2 regions of the Brevundimonas sp. SL130 genome follow, and region 1 is predicted to be linked to the other one. Evidence: riboswitches for the same ligand, from Rfam matches in the RefSeq annotation. Region 1 holds a riboswitch; the other holds the start of a gene.
The links. A riboswitch is a leader RNA that binds a small molecule or an ion and turns the genes downstream of it on or off. The one in region 1 is predicted to bind glycine.
Positions count from the first base shown of each region.

Region 2: another riboswitch for glycine. It lies ahead of gcvT (glycine cleavage system aminomethyltransferase GcvT); the one in region 1 lies ahead of OU998_RS07255 (TonB-dependent receptor domain-containing protein).

Region 1 covers NZ_CP113064.1:1,435,962-1,444,266, forward strand. Annotated here, with positions in the region: gene OU998_RS07235 (helix-turn-helix domain-containing protein) at 148-390, shown strand; gene OU998_RS07240 (sensor histidine kinase) at 322-1,731, opposite strand; gene OU998_RS07245 (response regulator transcription factor) at 1,728-2,390, opposite strand; gene OU998_RS07250 (ABC transporter substrate-binding protein) at 2,446-3,537, shown strand; glycine riboswitch at 3,745-3,832, shown strand; gene OU998_RS07255 (TonB-dependent receptor domain-containing protein) at 4,007-6,694, shown strand; gene OU998_RS07260 (S9 family peptidase) at 6,806-8,305, shown strand, end outside.
Region 2 covers NZ_CP113064.1:2,510,532-2,518,836, reverse strand. Annotated here, with positions in the region: gene gcvPA (aminomethyl-transferring glycine dehydrogenase subunit GcvPA) at 1-1,025, opposite strand, end outside; gene gcvH (glycine cleavage system protein GcvH) at 1,259-1,624, opposite strand; gene gcvT (glycine cleavage system aminomethyltransferase GcvT) at 1,796-2,908, opposite strand; glycine riboswitch at 3,054-3,164, opposite strand; gene OU998_RS12330 (autotransporter domain-containing protein) at 3,453-5,258, shown strand; gene OU998_RS12325 (GGDEF domain-containing protein) at 5,281-5,844, opposite strand; gene purE (5-(carboxyamino)imidazole ribonucleotide mutase) at 6,013-6,504, shown strand; gene OU998_RS12315 (5-(carboxyamino)imidazole ribonucleotide synthase) at 6,505-7,599, shown strand; gene OU998_RS12310 (hypothetical protein) at 7,615-7,815, opposite strand; gene OU998_RS12305 (COQ9 family protein) at 7,812-8,305, opposite strand, start outside.

The DNA of each region.
Region 1 (8,305 bases):
TACCTCTCTAACCTCAGGTTATCTGAATTATTCGAATAATTCAAGTTTTGGGTGGGGTAGGCCCTCAATCCCTTGCAACGGACGGGCCCCCGCCTGGGCCGTAGTCCGACAGGGCGGCGCTCATGCCGTGCTGTCGGAACCGGATGCATGCAGGATCGGATCACCTACCGGGTCAATGAAGTGCTGGCCCTGACCGGGCTGAGCCGTTCGACGCTTTACCGGCTGGTCGCGCAAGGCGAACTGCCGCTGGTGAAGGCGCGCGGTCGGACGTTGATCGCGCGCGACGATCTGGAAGCGATGGTGCAGCGGATAGCCACCCAGTCAATCACGAGGAGTGCTCGCCTCGACAAATTGCCCTTCCACAAGTTGAAAGAGAATTCGTCCGACTAGGCCGCTTCGTATTCCGCTGCGATTGGATACTCTGAATTGCGCACCTTGGGCTTCGGTCAGGGTGTGAACGATCGCCAGGCCGAGGCCGGAGCCGGACGCCTGGGATGAGTTGGCGCGGAAGAAGCGGTCGGTGAGGTGGGGAAGCGTGGCCTCATCGACGCCTGGTCCGTGATCCCAGACGCAGACCGCACCTGTCGTTTGCACATGCACCATCACAGGTGGTGCGCCGTGGTGAAAGGCGTTGTCGATCAGGTTGAGGATCTGTTCGGTGATGAGGTCTTCGGCGCCGAGGACCGTGACCGGCTCGGCCGGCAGGCGGAGGCGCAGGGCGCCGTCGGGAAAGGCGCGGCGCTCCCTAACGGCTTGACAGGCGCGGCGTGCGGCGCGGCCAAGGTCGGCGGAGGACGATATCCGCGCGCCATCGGCGCGGGCTGTGGAAAGCAGTTGTCCGACGAGGCGCGTCATACCGCTGACGGCGTCGCGCGAATCGGCGATCAGCCGCTTCTCCTGAGGCGTCCAGGGACGCGAAGCCCTCTCCAGAAGCTCGAGATTGGCGGCGACCACCGAAAGCGGGGTGCGCAGTTGGTGCGAGGCGTCGGCGGCGAACCGCTGGACGCCGGAGGTCGAGGTCTCCAGCCGCGCCAGGAGATGGTTGAAGGCGGTCAGAACGGGCCACAGCTCGCGGGGGGCGAGATCGACATTGGCCGGCGCAAACTCGGCCGAAGGGCCGCCGCGGCGCGTCAGATCGTCGATCAGACGCTTCAGCGAGTTTAAGCCCCATTGCAACGCAGGCCAGACCAGAAGCGCGGCGAGCACCACCAGCAGGGCCGGCAGAAGCAGCATGCTGCGGTAAAGTTCGCGCAGGCTGGCGTGTCGAGAATCCAGGCTCTGGGCGACCGAGACGCGCACGGGGACGGGGCGGCCGGGTATGAGGAGGGTCTGTTGCGCCATGCGCACCGAAACCCCTCTGACGGACAGGTTTGAAAAGACGGGCCGGTCCGCCTGGGCCTGGGGAAGGTTCGGCAGTTCGGCGTAGCCGGTGACCAGACGGTCGCCTTCGCGGACGCTGTAGAAGACGGCGTCGCGTTCGGGGCCGTCCAGCAGGGCCAGGGCCCAAGGCGCGACGTCCACGGTGATGCGGCCGTCGGCGACCGACACCGTCTCGCGGATGGTCTGGAGCGCGCCGGCCAGAAGACGGTCGGCATTGTTCGCCACCACCCGCTGGGCCGTCCAGGCGCCGACAGTCAGAACCACGACAGCGAAGAGCGCCAGGGGAGCGACCTGGGCGATCAGCAAACGTATGACGAGGCTGTGGGGCCGGGCGGGCCTGGCGCGGCTCATGGATCGAGACGATATCCGCGGCCACGGATGTTGGTGACGGCAGGGCCGTCAGGCTGAAGCTTGCGCCGCAACCGCCCGACATGGATCTCCAGCGCATTGAGCGAGGGCGCCTCGTCCTGGGGGAAGACTTCGGCGGCCAGCAGATCGCGGTCCACCACCTGTCCCGGCCGGGACGCCAGGACACGCAGGGCCGCCCATTCGCGGGGACGCAGGGCGAGGTCGCGGTCGTTGACGTGGGCGCGGCCGGTGCGCCAGTCGCAGAAAAGGGTTCCGACCACGACGGCGCCGGCCGCCTGTCCCTGGCGTCGACGCACGATGGCGCGCAGACGGGCGACCAGTTCGGACGGGGCGAACGGCTTGACCAGATAGTCGTCGGCCCCGAGATCCAGGCCCGCGACCCGGTCGCCGAGGGCGTCGCGCGCCGTCAGCATCAGCACCGGCGTCGACGATCCGCGAAGCCGCAGGGTCCGTAACACTTCGAAGCCGTCGATGTCGGGAAGTCCGATGTCCAGGATGGCGGCGTCGAAACCCTCAGCGGCCTCAAGCTGCAGGGCCTGTTCGCCGCCTTCGACGCACCTTGCGTCGAAACCCGCATCGTGAAGACTGGCTTCAAGTGAATGCCGCAACGCCTTGTCATCTTCTACGACGAGTATTCTCATGGCGAACAGAGGGGGCGATGGATCATGCGTGACACATAACCAGAAAGCCGGAGCGGTGAAAACGGATCGACGACATCTGCTTCTCGGCCTGGCCGGGTTAAGCGTCGCCGCCTGCTCGTCCGAGCCGGAGGGCGCGGGGACGGCGCCGCGGGTGCGCTGGCTGGCGCGGCGGGAAGGGGCGCTGCACATCCTGACCAACACAAGCCTGATGGGCCCCGTGCTGGCGGCCTTCCGCCGTCACTGGCCCGAGATCCAGATGCGCCTGGAGGACATAAACTCCACCCGGATCGCCGAGAAAGTGCGGCGGCTTGCGGACAGCGGACGGGATGGGCCGGACCTGGTCTGGAGCACGGCGATGGATATGCAGGTCAAGCTGATCAACGACGGCTATGCCCAGGCCTATCGATCACCGCACCGCGCGGCCATGCCCGACGGGTCGGTATGGCGCGATCAGGGCTATGGGCTGACGGCGGAGCCGATCGTGTTCGCCTATAATCGAAACCGGATTGCGCCCGATGTCGCGCCCCGCAGTCATGCGGCCCTTCTCCAACTGCTCACGACCCGGCCGGAGGTGTTTGACGGGCGTGTGACCCTGTATGACGCCGAGCAGAGCGGCGTGGCCCTGATGCAGCTGTCGGCGGACGTGCAGATCTATCCCGACGCCTGGCCTTTGATGGAGGCGTTGGGCGCCCAGCGTCCGCGGCTGGACACCTCGGGACAGAGGATGATGGGACAGATCGCCGATGGGCGGATGGCGTTCGTCTATAATATGAACCAGTCCTACGGCGCCTCCTGGGCGGCGCGCGCGCCAGAGATCGGACTGATCACGCCCGACGATTATCACCTGTCTGTTTCGCGGGTGGCCTTCATCCCGCGCAACGCCGCTCATCCGAATGCGGCGAGGCTGTTTCTGGACTTCCTCCTGTCCCGAGAAGGACAGCGGGCGATCGGCGCCCTGGGTGTTCGACCGGTCCGCAACGACGTGGAGGCCCCCATGCGTCCCGCCGCGCCGGGTGTTCGGCCCATCCGGGTGGGGCCGGCCCTGCTGGCCAATCTGGATCAGGCGCGCCGCGCGACCCTGCTGACCCGATGGGGTGAAGCGATGCGGAGCGGCGTCAGGGCGCCGTCAGATCCTGCCGCGCCCTGATCATTCCTGTGGATAAGTCCGAAGGCGCTGAATCCAGGCTTTCTGTCACCACGCCGTCATGGCGGCGGGCGCCGTGAAGCAGCGGCGGATCGAGACGATAGGATCGGTCTGCAAATAGCAAGGTGATGCGAAAATTGCGCTAATTTGGGCAATAAAAGTGCATTCGTGGCGTATTTGACACCAAAGGCCGGGTCGATTTTACTCAATCTTAGCAAGGCGGGAGAGATCGGCTCCGGCCGACGCCGAAGGCGCAACCGCCCCGGAAACGCTCAGGCAAACGGACCGTCTTGCTGAAGGAACGCTGGAGAGAAGGCCGGATCCGGGGGATGCGGTCTCGCCGAAGGAGAAAGGGTCGGCGACGGCTCGAAACTCTCAGGCCCAATGACAGCTGGGGTGAACGGACGCCGCAGAGCGTCAGTCGCATTGGGCATCCCTGGGGAGGGGCGTCGTCGCCATGAGGAATCTCGCTTTGTCTCGCTTAAACCGCCATCTGACCCATTATTGCAGCGCCATTGCGCTATTGGCCTGCGCCACTTCGGTTCATGCCCAGGAAGCTGATGGCGCCGCCGACGCCGACTCTTCCGTCGACGAGATCGTCGTGACCGCCTCGCGCATCGACCGCGCCGGCTTTGAGGCGCCGACGCCGACCATCCACCTGTCCGCCGAGGATCTGTCGGTCGGGGCCCGTTCCAATATCGCCGCTGCGCTCAACGACATGCCGCAGTTCCGCGCCACCACCTCCGCCCAGACGACCGGCACCAACACCGGCGCCGGCAACGCGCCGGTGGATCTGCGGGGCCTGGGCATCAACCGGACCCTGGTCCTGATCGACGGACGCCGGGTGTCCAGCGAGAACGACCTGAACGCCGTGCCGTCGGTCCTGGTCAAGAGCGTCGATGTGGTCACCGGCGGCGCCTCGGCCGCCTGGGGATCGGGCGCCGTGGCCGGCGTCGTCAACATCGGCATCGACCGCTATTTCACCGGTGGCAAGATCGGCGCCGAGTACGGCATCTCGTCCTATGACGACGCCGAGCAGGAGCGGTTCGAAGGCGCCTGGGGCACGGACTTCGCCGACGGTCGCGGTCACTTCGTCATCGGCGGCGAATATATCGACAATGAAGGCGTCATTCCCAAGACCTCGCGCCCGAACATCGGCCGGTGGGCCACGGTCAACGGTGCGATTACACCCGACGTGGGCTTCGCCAACGCGGCCTATGGCGGCCTGATTATGTCGGGCGTCAACGCCGGCAAGGTGTTCAACTCGGACGGCACGCTGCGCGCCTTCGACTACGGCACGGTCAGCGGGACCAACTCGATCGGCGGCGAAGGTCCGTCGAACGACGATCTCAGCCCGTTGGTCACGCCGCAAAGGCGCTACACCGGCCTGGCCAGCGTCACCTACGAGATCAATGACAAGCTGCGCTTCACCGCCGACGTCCGTCATTCGCGGATGTGGAACAACTACATCTGGTTCGGCGACCACAATCGCGGCAATCTGACGATCAAGAGCGACAACGCCTTCCTCTCGGACGAGATCAAGGCTCAGATGGCCGCGGCCGGCCAGACCAGCTTCACCATGGGTCGGTTCAACTCGGACCTGTCCTATTCCAGCATCGACTTCGAACGCGTCACCACTCAGGCGACCGTCGCCCTGGACGGCGAGTTCGGCGACAACTGGCGCTGGGACGCCTATTACAGCCACGGCGAATACGACAACAATATCGACACGCCCGGCTTCCTGCTGACCACCAACTACGCCCAGGCGGTGGATTCGGTCATCGATCCGTCGACCGGCCAGGCGGTTTGCCGCGTGACCCTGACCAACGCCAACTCGGGCTGCGTCCCGATCAATCTGTTCGGTCTCGGCTCGCCGTCGCAAGAGGCGATCGACTACGTCACCGGCACCCCCAGCATGCGCGCCAACACCACGCTGGACGTCGGGGGCGTCAGCCTGCGTGGCGAGCCCTTCAGCCTGCCGGCGGGTGATGTCTCAATCGCCGTCGGCCTGGAGGCCCGCAAGGAGTCGGTTGATCAGACCGTCGGCGCGCTGGATGCGGCCAAGGCCTTCACCACCTTCAGCTTCTCGGCCATGTCCGGCGAGTTCAGCGTCAAGGAGGCCTTCGGCGAAATCCTGGTTCCCATCGTCCGTGACCTGCCGGTTCTGAACGACCTGCAGTTCAACGCCGCCGTGCGCGTGTCCGACTATGACACCACGGGTTCGATCTGGTCCTGGAAGGTCGGCGCGACCAATGAGTTCTTCCCGGGCTTCCGGGGTCGGGTGACGCAATCGCGCGACATCCGCTCGGCCAATCTGTCGGAACTCTTCACCACGACGACGACCGGATACAACAACCTCAACGACCCGGCCAAGAACGGCGCCCTGGTCTATGTGCTGAACAACGGCGGCGGAAATCCCGACCTTCGCCCCGAGACGGCCGACACCCTGACCCTGGGCGTCACCTATGCGCCGCCGTCCATTCCCGGCCTCAACCTGTCGCTTGACTATTACGACATCAAGATCGACGACGTGATCACGACCATCGCGGCCCAGGACCTGGTCAACCGCTGCTACAACGGCAACCTCGACCTCTGCTCAAAGGTCGAGCGGGATGCGGCGGGCAACCTGACCCGCACCCTGTCCACCTATGTGAACCTGGCCGAGTACCATACCGACGGAATCGACGCCGAGGCCTCTTACGCCTCTGACGCAGATCTCTGGGTTCCGGGCGCCACGGGTCGGGTGACCATGCGTCTGGTCGGCACCTGGGTGAACAGCCTGACCACCGACGACGGCGTGACCGAGATCGAATATGTCGAATCCCAAGGCTATTCCTTCGGTCTGGGCGTGCCCAAGCTGCGCGTCAACGCCAGCCTCGGCTGGAAGGGCGAGGTGTTCGGCGCGAAGCTGCGAGCGCGCTACATCTCGGCGGGCGACTACAACAGCACCGTCGCGATCTCGAACAACCACATCGACGCCTTCACCTATGTCGATCTGGGGCTGACGGCCGACCTGGCGCACTACGGCGCGAACGGGGTCGAGCTGTACGCCAACGCCACCAATCTTTTCGACAAGGACCCGCCGGTCGGGTCGCTCTATTCGCCGTACTACGACGTCATCGGTCGGTACGTCACAGTTGGCGCGCGGTACCGCTTTTAGTTCTGGTCCCGCGCTCCGGGTCGCCGGCTCCGCTCCTCCAATGGGGCCGGCGATTCCCCCTTTTTCTTCCCCCTTTTCCATGCGTGCTGTTCCATGATTATGCGTCTGCCGATGGCCTTTCTGCTCGCGCTGAGCGTCGCTCCTGCGGCCCTGGCTGAAGCGCCGAAGCCCGCCGCCATCGTCGCCGACGGACTGCCCCCGGTGCCCGATGATCTGGTCGCCGCCACCCAGCCCTATCTTCAGGCCCGCCGCGCCGCCTTCCTGGGTTGGAACGCCGCAGATCGGTCTATGCTGATCAAGACCCGGTTCGGCGCCACCGATCAGCTTCATCTCGTCTCAGCCCCCGACGGCGCCCGCACCCAGATCAGTTTCGAGGCGGAGCCGATTCTGGCCGGCGCCTTGTCGCCTGCGGGCCAGACCCTGCTGGTGCAGAAGGACAATGGCGGCGACGAATTCTATCAACTCTACACCCTGTCCGCCGGACGGTTGGCGCGCATCACCGACGGCAAGAGCCGCAACTGGTTCGGCGCCTGGAGCCGGGACGGAAAAGGGGTCGGCTATGCTTCGTCGCGCCGCAACGGCGCAGACATGGACCTGTATGTCGTCGATCCCGCAGACCCTTCGAGCGACCGGCTGGTCGCACAGGTTTCCGGCGGCGGCTGGAACATCGCCGACTTCTCGGCTGATGGGACCAAGGCCCTGGTCCTGAACCGGATGTCGATCAACAACGCGGTGGTCTATGAACTGGATCTGGCGTCTGGCCGGATGACCGCTCTGACGGATCCGGCGGAGGAGGTGTCCTATGTCGATCCCAAATATGCGGTCGACGGCGCCGTCTGGGCGACCTCGAACAAGGGGTCCGACTTTCTGCGCCTGGGGCGCATCGGGCGGAGCGGGTTCGTTCCGGTCAGTCGCGAGACGCGCTGGGATGTCAGCGATTACGCCCTGGCTCCCGATGGAAGCTTCGTCGCCTATGCGGTCAACGAGGCGGGCGTCTCGCGGCTTAAGGTCATGGATGTCGCCACCGGATCCGTGCGCATCGTCACCGGCCTGCCGGAGGGCGTCATCCCCTATAGTATCGGCCCGGCCATAGACATCGCGCCGTGGGGGGCGATCGGCCTGAGCCTGTCCTCGGCCCGCGTATCCGGCGACGCCTTCTCGATTGATCCGACGACCCTGGCGGTCACCCAGTGGACCCACAGCGAAACCGGCGGCCTGGATCCTGCGATCAACATCGAGCCCCAGTTGGTCGAGGTGAAGAGCTTCGACGGCGAGACCGTGTCCGGCTTCCTCTATCGACCTGATCCGACGAAATTCCCCGGCAAGCGCCCCCTGATCGTCGATATCCACGGCGGGCCGGAAGGCCAGACCCGTCCCGACTTCCTGGGCGCGCAGAACTATCTGCTGAACGAGCTGGGCGTGTCCCTCTTCTTCCCCAATGTGCGCGGATCTTCCGGCTATGGCGCGCGGTTCGTCAATCTGGACAACGGCCCGTTCCAGCGCGAGGACTCGGTCAAGGACATCGGCGCCTTCCTCGACGTGCTACAGATGGACCCCGCCCTCGACGCGTCTCGGTTCGCGGTGACCGGCGTCTCGTACGGCGGCTATATG
Region 2 (8,305 bases), 1.1 Mb from region 1:
AGGCTCATGTGGATGGTGAAGGCCAGGGTGCAGAGGCCGGAATTGGTGCAGATGTTCGACGTCGCCTTGTCGCGGCGGATATGCTGCTCGCGTGTGGACAGGGTCAGGACAAAGCCGCGCTCGCCGTCGGCGTCCACGGTCTCCCCCGTCAGGCGGCCGGGCATCTGGCGGATCAGCTTTTCGCGGGTGGCGAACAGGCCGACATAGGGACCGCCGAAGTTCAGGGCGTTGCCGATCGACTGGCCCTCGGCCGCGACGATGTCCGCGCCCATCTCGCCGGGCGACTTGAGCAGGCCCATGGACACGGCTTCTGTGACCACGACGATCAGCAGGGCGCCGGCGGCGTGCGCGGCCTCGGCGATCTTGGTGACATCCGTCGCCGTGCCGAAGACGTTCGGGGTCTGGACGACGACGCAGGCGGTGTCCGGACCGATCTGGTCGATCACGGCGGCCTCGGCGTCGAAGGCCGGGGCCAGAACCTGGGTCTCGACGCCGACGGCGTGGACCACGGTCTCGGTCGCCTTGACGTAGTGGGGGTGGACGCCGCCCGAGATCACCGCCTTGTTGCGGCGGGTCACGCGGGTCGCCATCAGCACGCCCTCGGCCATGGCGGTCGAGCCGTCATAGAGGGAGGCGTTGGCCACCGGCATGCCGGTCAGGTTCGCGACCTGGGTCTGGAACTCGTACAGGTACTGTAGGGTCCCTTGCGCGATTTCCGGCTGATAGGGGGTGTAGCTGGTCAGGAACTCCGACCGCTGAATGATGTGGTCCACCGTCGCTGGGACGTGGTGCTTATAGGCCCCTGCGCCGCAGAAGAAGGGCGTTGCGCCGGCCGTGGCGTTCTTGGCGGCCATGGCGGACAGGGCGCGTTCGACCTCCATCTCGCCGGCCACGCGGGGCAGGTCCACCGGCCCGTCCAGCCGCGCCGCCTCGGGCACGTCTACGAACAGGTCGTCGATCGATTTCGCGCCGATGGCGGCGAGCATCGCCGTGCGGTCGTCGGGCGTCAGGGGGAGATAACGCATGGTTCAGTTCACATTCCGCTTGTCATCCCGGCCGAAGCGAAGCGGAGAGCCGGGACGGGGGCTTTTAATGTTTCCGTCCCGGTCGGCCTGAAGGGCTGAACCGGGACAACGGGAGGTCGGTCGGCGTGTGTCCCGGATGAGCTTCGCTCTTCGGGACAAGGAAAGCTGGCGCCCTGTCCGTCCCGGCTCTCCGCTTCGCTTCGGCCGGGATGACAAAGGGCGCGTCGTGAAACTCAGAGGGTCTTTAGGAACTCGTCGTAGGCGGCCCGGTCCATCAGGGCGTCCAGCTCCGCGGCGTCCGACACCTTGATCTTGGCGAACCAGCCGTCGCCTTCCGGGGCGGCGTTGACGGTTTCCGGAGCGGTCGACAGGGCGTCATTGGCCTCGACCACTTCGCCCGAGACGGGGGCGTAGACGTCGGACGCCGCCTTGACGCTCTCGACTACAGCGAAGCTGGCGCCCTTGGCGACGGTCTTGCCGACCTCAGGCACTTCCACGAACACCACGTCGCCCAGGGCGTCGGCGGCGTGTTTCGAGATGCCCACGGTGGCGATGTCGCCGTCCAGGCTGACCCACTCGTGATCCTTGGTGAACTTCATCTGTACTATCCTCGCAAGACCCGCCCGCAAGCGGCCCGATGTTTAAACTCGTCATCCTAGGCCTTGTGCCTAGGATCCAGACTCTCGGTGTCGAAAGTCGTGATCCGACGGCGGGCGTCGGTGTTTATGGACCCTAGGCACAAGGCCTAGGGTGGCGGAAAGAGAGGGCGGTCAGGCCTTCGGCTTCCGGTAATAGCGTTGCGCCACGAAGGGCATGGCGACGACTTCGGCGGCGGCGGTCTTGCCGCGCACGATGACCTTCAGGTCCGCGCCCAGCGCGGCATAGGCCGGCGGCACGAAGCCCATGGCGATGTTCTTGCCCAGGGTGGGGGAGGGGCCGCCCGAGGTGACCTTGCCGATGACGTTGCCGTCCATGTCGGCGATCTCGGCGCCTTCGCGGGCCGGGGCGCCTTCCTTGACGATCAGACCGATGCGGACGCGCGAAGGACCGTCGGCCAGTTCCTTCAGGATGCGGTCGGCGCCGTTGAAGTCCGCGCGCTCCTTGCGCGACTTGGACAGGGCGAAGGTCAGCGCCCCTTCGACCGGCGAGGTCGTCGGGTCGATGTCATGGCCGTGCAGCGGCAGGCCGGCTTCGAGCCGCAGGCTGTCGCGTGCGCCCAGGCCGATCGGCTTGACGCGGGCGTCCTCCAGGATGGTGTTCCAGATGCGCTCGGCCTGGTCGGCCGGGACCGAAATCTCATAGCCGTCTTCGCCGGTATAGCCCGAGCGCGAGACGTAGCAGTCGGCGCCGAACAGCATCAGGCGGGCGCATTCCATGAAGCCCATTTCGGCCAGGATCGGCTCGTGCGCGGCCATGACCTCGGCGGCCTCCGGTCCCTGGATGGCGATCAGGGCGCGGTCCAGCACCGTCAGCTTGGCGTCGCCTTCGAGGTTTGCGCTCCAGAAGGCGAAGTCCTTGTCCTTATTGCCGGCGTTGACGACGACGAACAGGCCGTCGTGGTCGGGGCGGCCGGCCATCAGGTCGTCGATGATGCCGCCCTTGTCGTTCAGCAGCAGGGAGTATTTCTGTTTGCCGGCCTTCAGGATTTCATAGTCGCCGGGCACGAAACGTTCGAACTGGGCGGTGGCGTCCTCGCCGGTGATCTTGCACTGGCCCATGTGCGACACGTCGAACAGGCCGGCGTGTTCGCGGGTCCAGCGGTGCTCGGCCAGGACACCCTCATACTGAACCGGCATGTCATAGCCGCCGAAGCCCACCATGCGGGCCCCCAGGGCGCGGTGCGCGGCGTTCAGAGGCGTGGTCTTCAGAGCTTGGTCGGTCATGGTTCAGGCTTTCACGGTCGCGTTTGGTGGCGGAGCTCCGCCGTCTTCGCGCCCCCGCTGTCCTGAAGCCTGAGAGATTCCGGCGACCAAATCATGTCGCCTTGCTCCGTCGGCGCGCCCTTAAAGAGCGACTTTCCAGCGTCCGTATGCTGTCGCGGTCCGTTTGCCTGAGCGTTTCCGGGGCGGTTGCGCCTTCGGCGTCGAGGCCGATTTCCCAAGCCTGGAAAACCGTCTCGAACTCTCCCGCGAGAGCAACCGACCTAAGCCACCGACTCCGGCTCCAAGTCAAGCGGTCGGGGAACAAGCGGCCCAGACCTTCGCCGCCCACGAGTTGAAACGCGCGTTCGAGACGGCGATCCTGCCGATCTGAACCTGCTCTAAACCGGCGATAGACAGGGGCGGCGGCGAGTGTTGGTCGGGAATAAGCGTCCTATACCCGGCGTATTTGGTTGAATGCTTCCCTAGCGGCATCTTGCGCTCGCGGCAGAGTGGCGCATCCTCCATTGTAACGGTCGCGACACACGACGACCGTGGGAGGAAACATATGTCACGCTATCTCACCGGCGGCGCCGTCGCCGCCCTGGTCGTCGCCGCCTGCGCCTTTGCGGGCTCGGCCTCGGCCCAGACCTACAACCGCCTGGTCGTGTTCGGCGACAGCCTGAGCGACAATGGCAATCTGTACCTGGCGTCCGGCGGCACGCAGCCGGCCTCGCCGCCTTATTATCAAGGCCGCTTTTCCAGCGGACCGGTGTTCACAGAACTGCTGGGCTTTAACGCAGTCAATTTCACCGGCTCCGTCAGCGGCAGCATCAACTACGCCTTCGGGGGCGCCCGCACCGACGCCTCGGTCGGCCCGCCGCCGGGCATGCTGACCCAGTTCGCGGCCTATACCAGCCGGGGCGGGACCTTCGGTGCCAATGACCTGGTCAGCGTCCTGGGCGGCGCCAATGACATCTTCCAGGGGCTGCCTGCCGCCGGCGCCTCCGCCAGTCCGGTAGGGGCCATCACTCCTGTGGCGACGACGGCTGCCGCCAACATCAACAGCCTGGTCAACAGCGTCGCCGGCGCGGGGGCGGGGACCATACTGGTCACCAACCTGCCGAAGCTCAGCCTGACGCCGCAATTTCGCGGCACGGCTGCGGCGCCGCTGGCCGACTATGCGGTGACGACGTTCAACTCAAGTCTGTTGACGGGTTTGAACACGACGGCCGCCGCTCGGCCCGGCAGCAACATCATCCTGATGGACCTGTTCAAGGTCAGCGACACTCTGGCCGCCAATCCCGGTCAGTTCGGTCTGACCAATGTCACCCAGGCCTGTTTCAACGGGGTGACGGTCTGCTCCAACCCGAACTCCTACTTCTATTTCGACGGTGTTCATCCGACCGCAGCCGGGCACCAGATCATCGCCCGTCTGGCGACCGACTATCTCTATTACGGCGATATCGGTTCGCAGGCGGCCTTGCAGGGCGAAACCACCTTCCGTCATCGGGAAGACGCCCTGGACGCGGCCAGCGAGGCCTTGTCCGGTCGTGAAACCTGGGAAGCGGGCGTGGCGGTCACCGCCTCGGCCATGGTCGACAGCGTGGACACGGACGCGCGGGGAGCGGTCACTGAATCGTCCAGCGACGGCTGGGGCGGTCGGATCGCACTTGAGGCCGGACCCTCGGCGAACTGGCGGTTCGGCATGGCCGGCACGGCGCGCAAGACCGATGTCGAGAGCCAGGCCCTGACGTTCAATGTCGAGAGCTTCGGCCTGGACCTGTATGGCGGCTGGCGCTCGGGCGACCTGTTCGTCAATGCGGCGGTCGGGGTGGCGCGCGACAATATCGACGACATCGAACGCACCACCAGCCTGGCCCCCATCGTCCACACGGCTGAGACGCGCGCCCTCAGCAGCGGCGCGCGACTGCAGGGCGGCATGTGGTTCGACATGGGGGGCGTGGCCCTATCGCCCCGCGCCGCCGTGACCTGGGCCACCAGCGACGTCGACGGCTATTGGGAGCAGGGCGTCGCCGCCCAGTACGAGTACGAAGACCGCGAGATGAAGGCGATCAACGGCGAGGTTGCTCTGCGGGCCGAGGCGGAGATAGGCGGGTTCGGCCTGTTCGCCGAGGGCGGCTATCGCGACGCGCTGGACGACAGTTCCGATCCGGTGCGCGTCGGGATCTACAACAATCCCGCGCAGGTTCTGGAGCGGGAGGTCGAGGATCCGTTCGGCGGCCAGTTCATGGCCTCGGCCGGAGTTGAGGGTTCACTGGGCCCGGTCAAGGTGACGATCGCCTATCGCGGTCGCTACGGCGAACATGCCGACAGCCATATGGGCGGCATTCAGCTGCGGCTGCCCCTGTAAGACGGCAGGCGGGGAAGGGGCCTCAGCGCCCCTTCTTTCGCACCCACATGGCGGCGTCGGCCTCGGTCAGCCAGATTTCGGGGTCGGTATGGCCGTCCCAGGCGCGGACGCCGAACGAGCCGCCCAGAGGGGTCTGCTGGCCGTTCCAGACAAAGCCTTCGGTCTTCAGCGCCTCGGCCAGCTGACCCGCCTTGGCCCGGCCTTCCTCGACGCCGGCGTTCAGCATTAGCAAGGCGAACTCGTCGCCGCCCAGCCGACCCACGGCGTCCGATTCGCGCAAATGCCCCAGCATCATCCGTGCCACGGCCACCAGGGCGGCGTCGCCAGCCGCATGGCCCAGACGGTCGTTGACACCCTTGAACCCATCCATGTCGAGGTACAGCAGCACCGCCGGCACGTCGTGCCGCTGGCAATAGGCCATGGTCCGCTGAAGCGCCGCGATGAAGCCGCGCCGGTTCAGGGCCGGGGTCAGGACGTCGTGATCCGCCGCCGCCTCGGCCGCAGCGGCGCGCTGTTTCCAGTCGTCCAGCTCGGCGCGCAGGCGCGCGATCTCGGCGGTCAGGTCGTGTTCGGCCACGTCGGTCACGGCGCAGGCAAGCTCCGGCGGCGCGACTCAACCGGACGCGCGATAGGGCGATGTTAGAGGGTGAACGCCCCGGATTGAAGGCTGCGCCGTATGGAATCCGGTCTGGTCGGTTGCGGGCGTGCGCCGGGTGCTGTAACGGGCGGCCTTTCCGCGAGGGGCCTTGAAGATATGGCGACTTCCGCAACGCCGGTGGCGATCATCATGGGCAGTCGTTCGGACTGGCCGACTATGAAGCTGGCTGCCGACAAACTGGATCAATTGGGCGTCGCCTGGACGGCCAAGGTCGTCAGCGCGCACCGCACCCCCCAGCGACTGGTCGAGTTCTCGACTGGCGCCAAGGCGGCGGGCTTTAAGGTCATCATCGCCGGGGCCGGGGGCGCCGCCCACCTGCCGGGCATGGCCGCCTCCATGACCGAACTGCCGGTGCTGGGCGTGCCGGTTCAGTCCAAGGCCCTGAAGGGCATGGATAGTCTGTTGTCCATCGTGCAGATGCCGGCTGGGGTTCCAGTCGCGACCCTGGCCATCGGCGAGGCGGGCGCCGCCAACGCCGGCATACTGGCCGCGCAGATCCTGGCTCTGTCGGACGAGGCTCTGGCGGAGCGGCTGGCCGCTTTCCGCGCCGCCCAGACGGATTCTGTCGCCGAAACCGTCGAGGACTGAGTGCCCACGCTTCCGCTTCCCCCCGGTTCGACCCTCGGCATCCTCGGCGGAGGCCAATTGGGCCGGATGCTGAGCCAGGCTGCGGCGAGGCTGGGTTTCGACGTCGTCATCCTGGATCCGGAGCCCAACAGCCCGGCGGGACGGGTCTCCACCGCCCAGATCGTCGCCGCCTATGACGACCCCGAGGCCCTGACGGCCCTGGGCCGGGCCGCCGATGTCGTGACCTTCGAATTCGAGAATGTGCCCGCCGCCTCCATCGAACGCCTGGCCGAGGCCGGCGCCCTGGTCGCGCCCGGACCGACGGCCCTGCGCGTGTCGCAGGACCGGGTGGATGAGAAGACCTTTCTGAACGCGGTGGGCGCCCCGACGGTCGCCTTCGCCGTGGTCGATACGCTGGACGACCTGGTAGTGGGGCTGACGGAACTGGGCCTGCCCGCCCTGCTGAAGACCCGCCGCGAAGGCTATGACGGCAAGGGTCAGGTCTGGATCCACACCATCGAGGACGCGCCCGCCGCCCTGGAAAGCCTGGGCGGCCGTCCGGCGATTCTGGAGGCTAAGGCGACCTTCGTGCGCGAACTGTCGGTCATCGCCGCGCGCGACTGGGACGGCCATATGGCGGTCTATCCGCTCGGCGAGAACCGGCACGAGGGTGGGGTGCTTCGCACCACCCTGGCCCCGGCCACGGTGGACGAGAAGACCCAGGTCCGCGCGCGCGCCATCGCCGAGGCGATCCTGGACGGGCTGGACTATGTCGGCGTCGTGGGGGTGGAGCTGTTCGAGATTCCCGTAGCGGGGGGCGACGACGTGCTTCTGGTCAACGAGATCGCGCCCCGCGTCCACAACACCGGCCACTGGACCCAGGACGGCTGCGTCTGCGACCAGTTCGAGCAACATATCCGCGCGGTCGCCGGCTGGCCCCTGGGGCCCACGGCGGCTCACGCCCGCGTCGAGATGAAGAACCTGCTGGGCGATGAGGTCGAAGAGTGGCGGGTGTTGTCGGCTAAGGCGGATGAGCGCCTGCACCTGTACGGCAAGACCGAGGCGCGGCCGGGGCGCAAGATGGCGCACGTGAATCGGGTGCTGGGCGCGCTGTGAGCCGCCGAAGGAACGTTAAGAACAGGTCCTGCTGATCTGCGTTCCACCCGCGATCGGTGTCGTAACAGCGACGCAGTCGTCCGAGTTCAACGCGGCGATACTATTGCCGACGGTCCATCCCACCAGGCCGAGCGCTATCACTGTGACCGCGATGGCCAGCAGACCGATGGCGCGAGGCTTGGATTTCGCGGCTTCCAGAACTGTGGCCTCGTTCAAACCGCCCTCCCATACCGCACGCGACTCAGGGCACCCGTCACCCTGCGGAACGGCGCCTCAAAGTCCTTGCCCGCCTTCCACTTCTCGAAGGCCATGACGTTTTCGATGCGGCGGGCGACGAAGGCTTCCGCCGCATCGCGGCCGTCGAACCAGCGCATGGTCAGGGCCGGGATAAGGATGCCCGACAGGATGGTGCGCTTCGAATAGTGGTTCCAGTCGGTCGACTCGTCGCCGGCCCAGCGCCACAGGTGATCGGCGCTCTCCCAGGCCAGTTTCAGCCCCAGGTCGGCGTTGGTCGGTAGGGCCAGGAAGGCGGCGCAGCGGCGCGTGGCTTCCAGGTCGGCGGCGCCGGCCTCCATCCGCACGGACACGGCGCGGGCGATTCGCTCGCGAATCTTCAAGGACTTGGCGTTGATGGCGCCCAGGGCTTCCAGCGCACGGGCGTCGTGACGGCGCGACATCAGGGCGGCCAGATCGCGCGCGCCGTTGG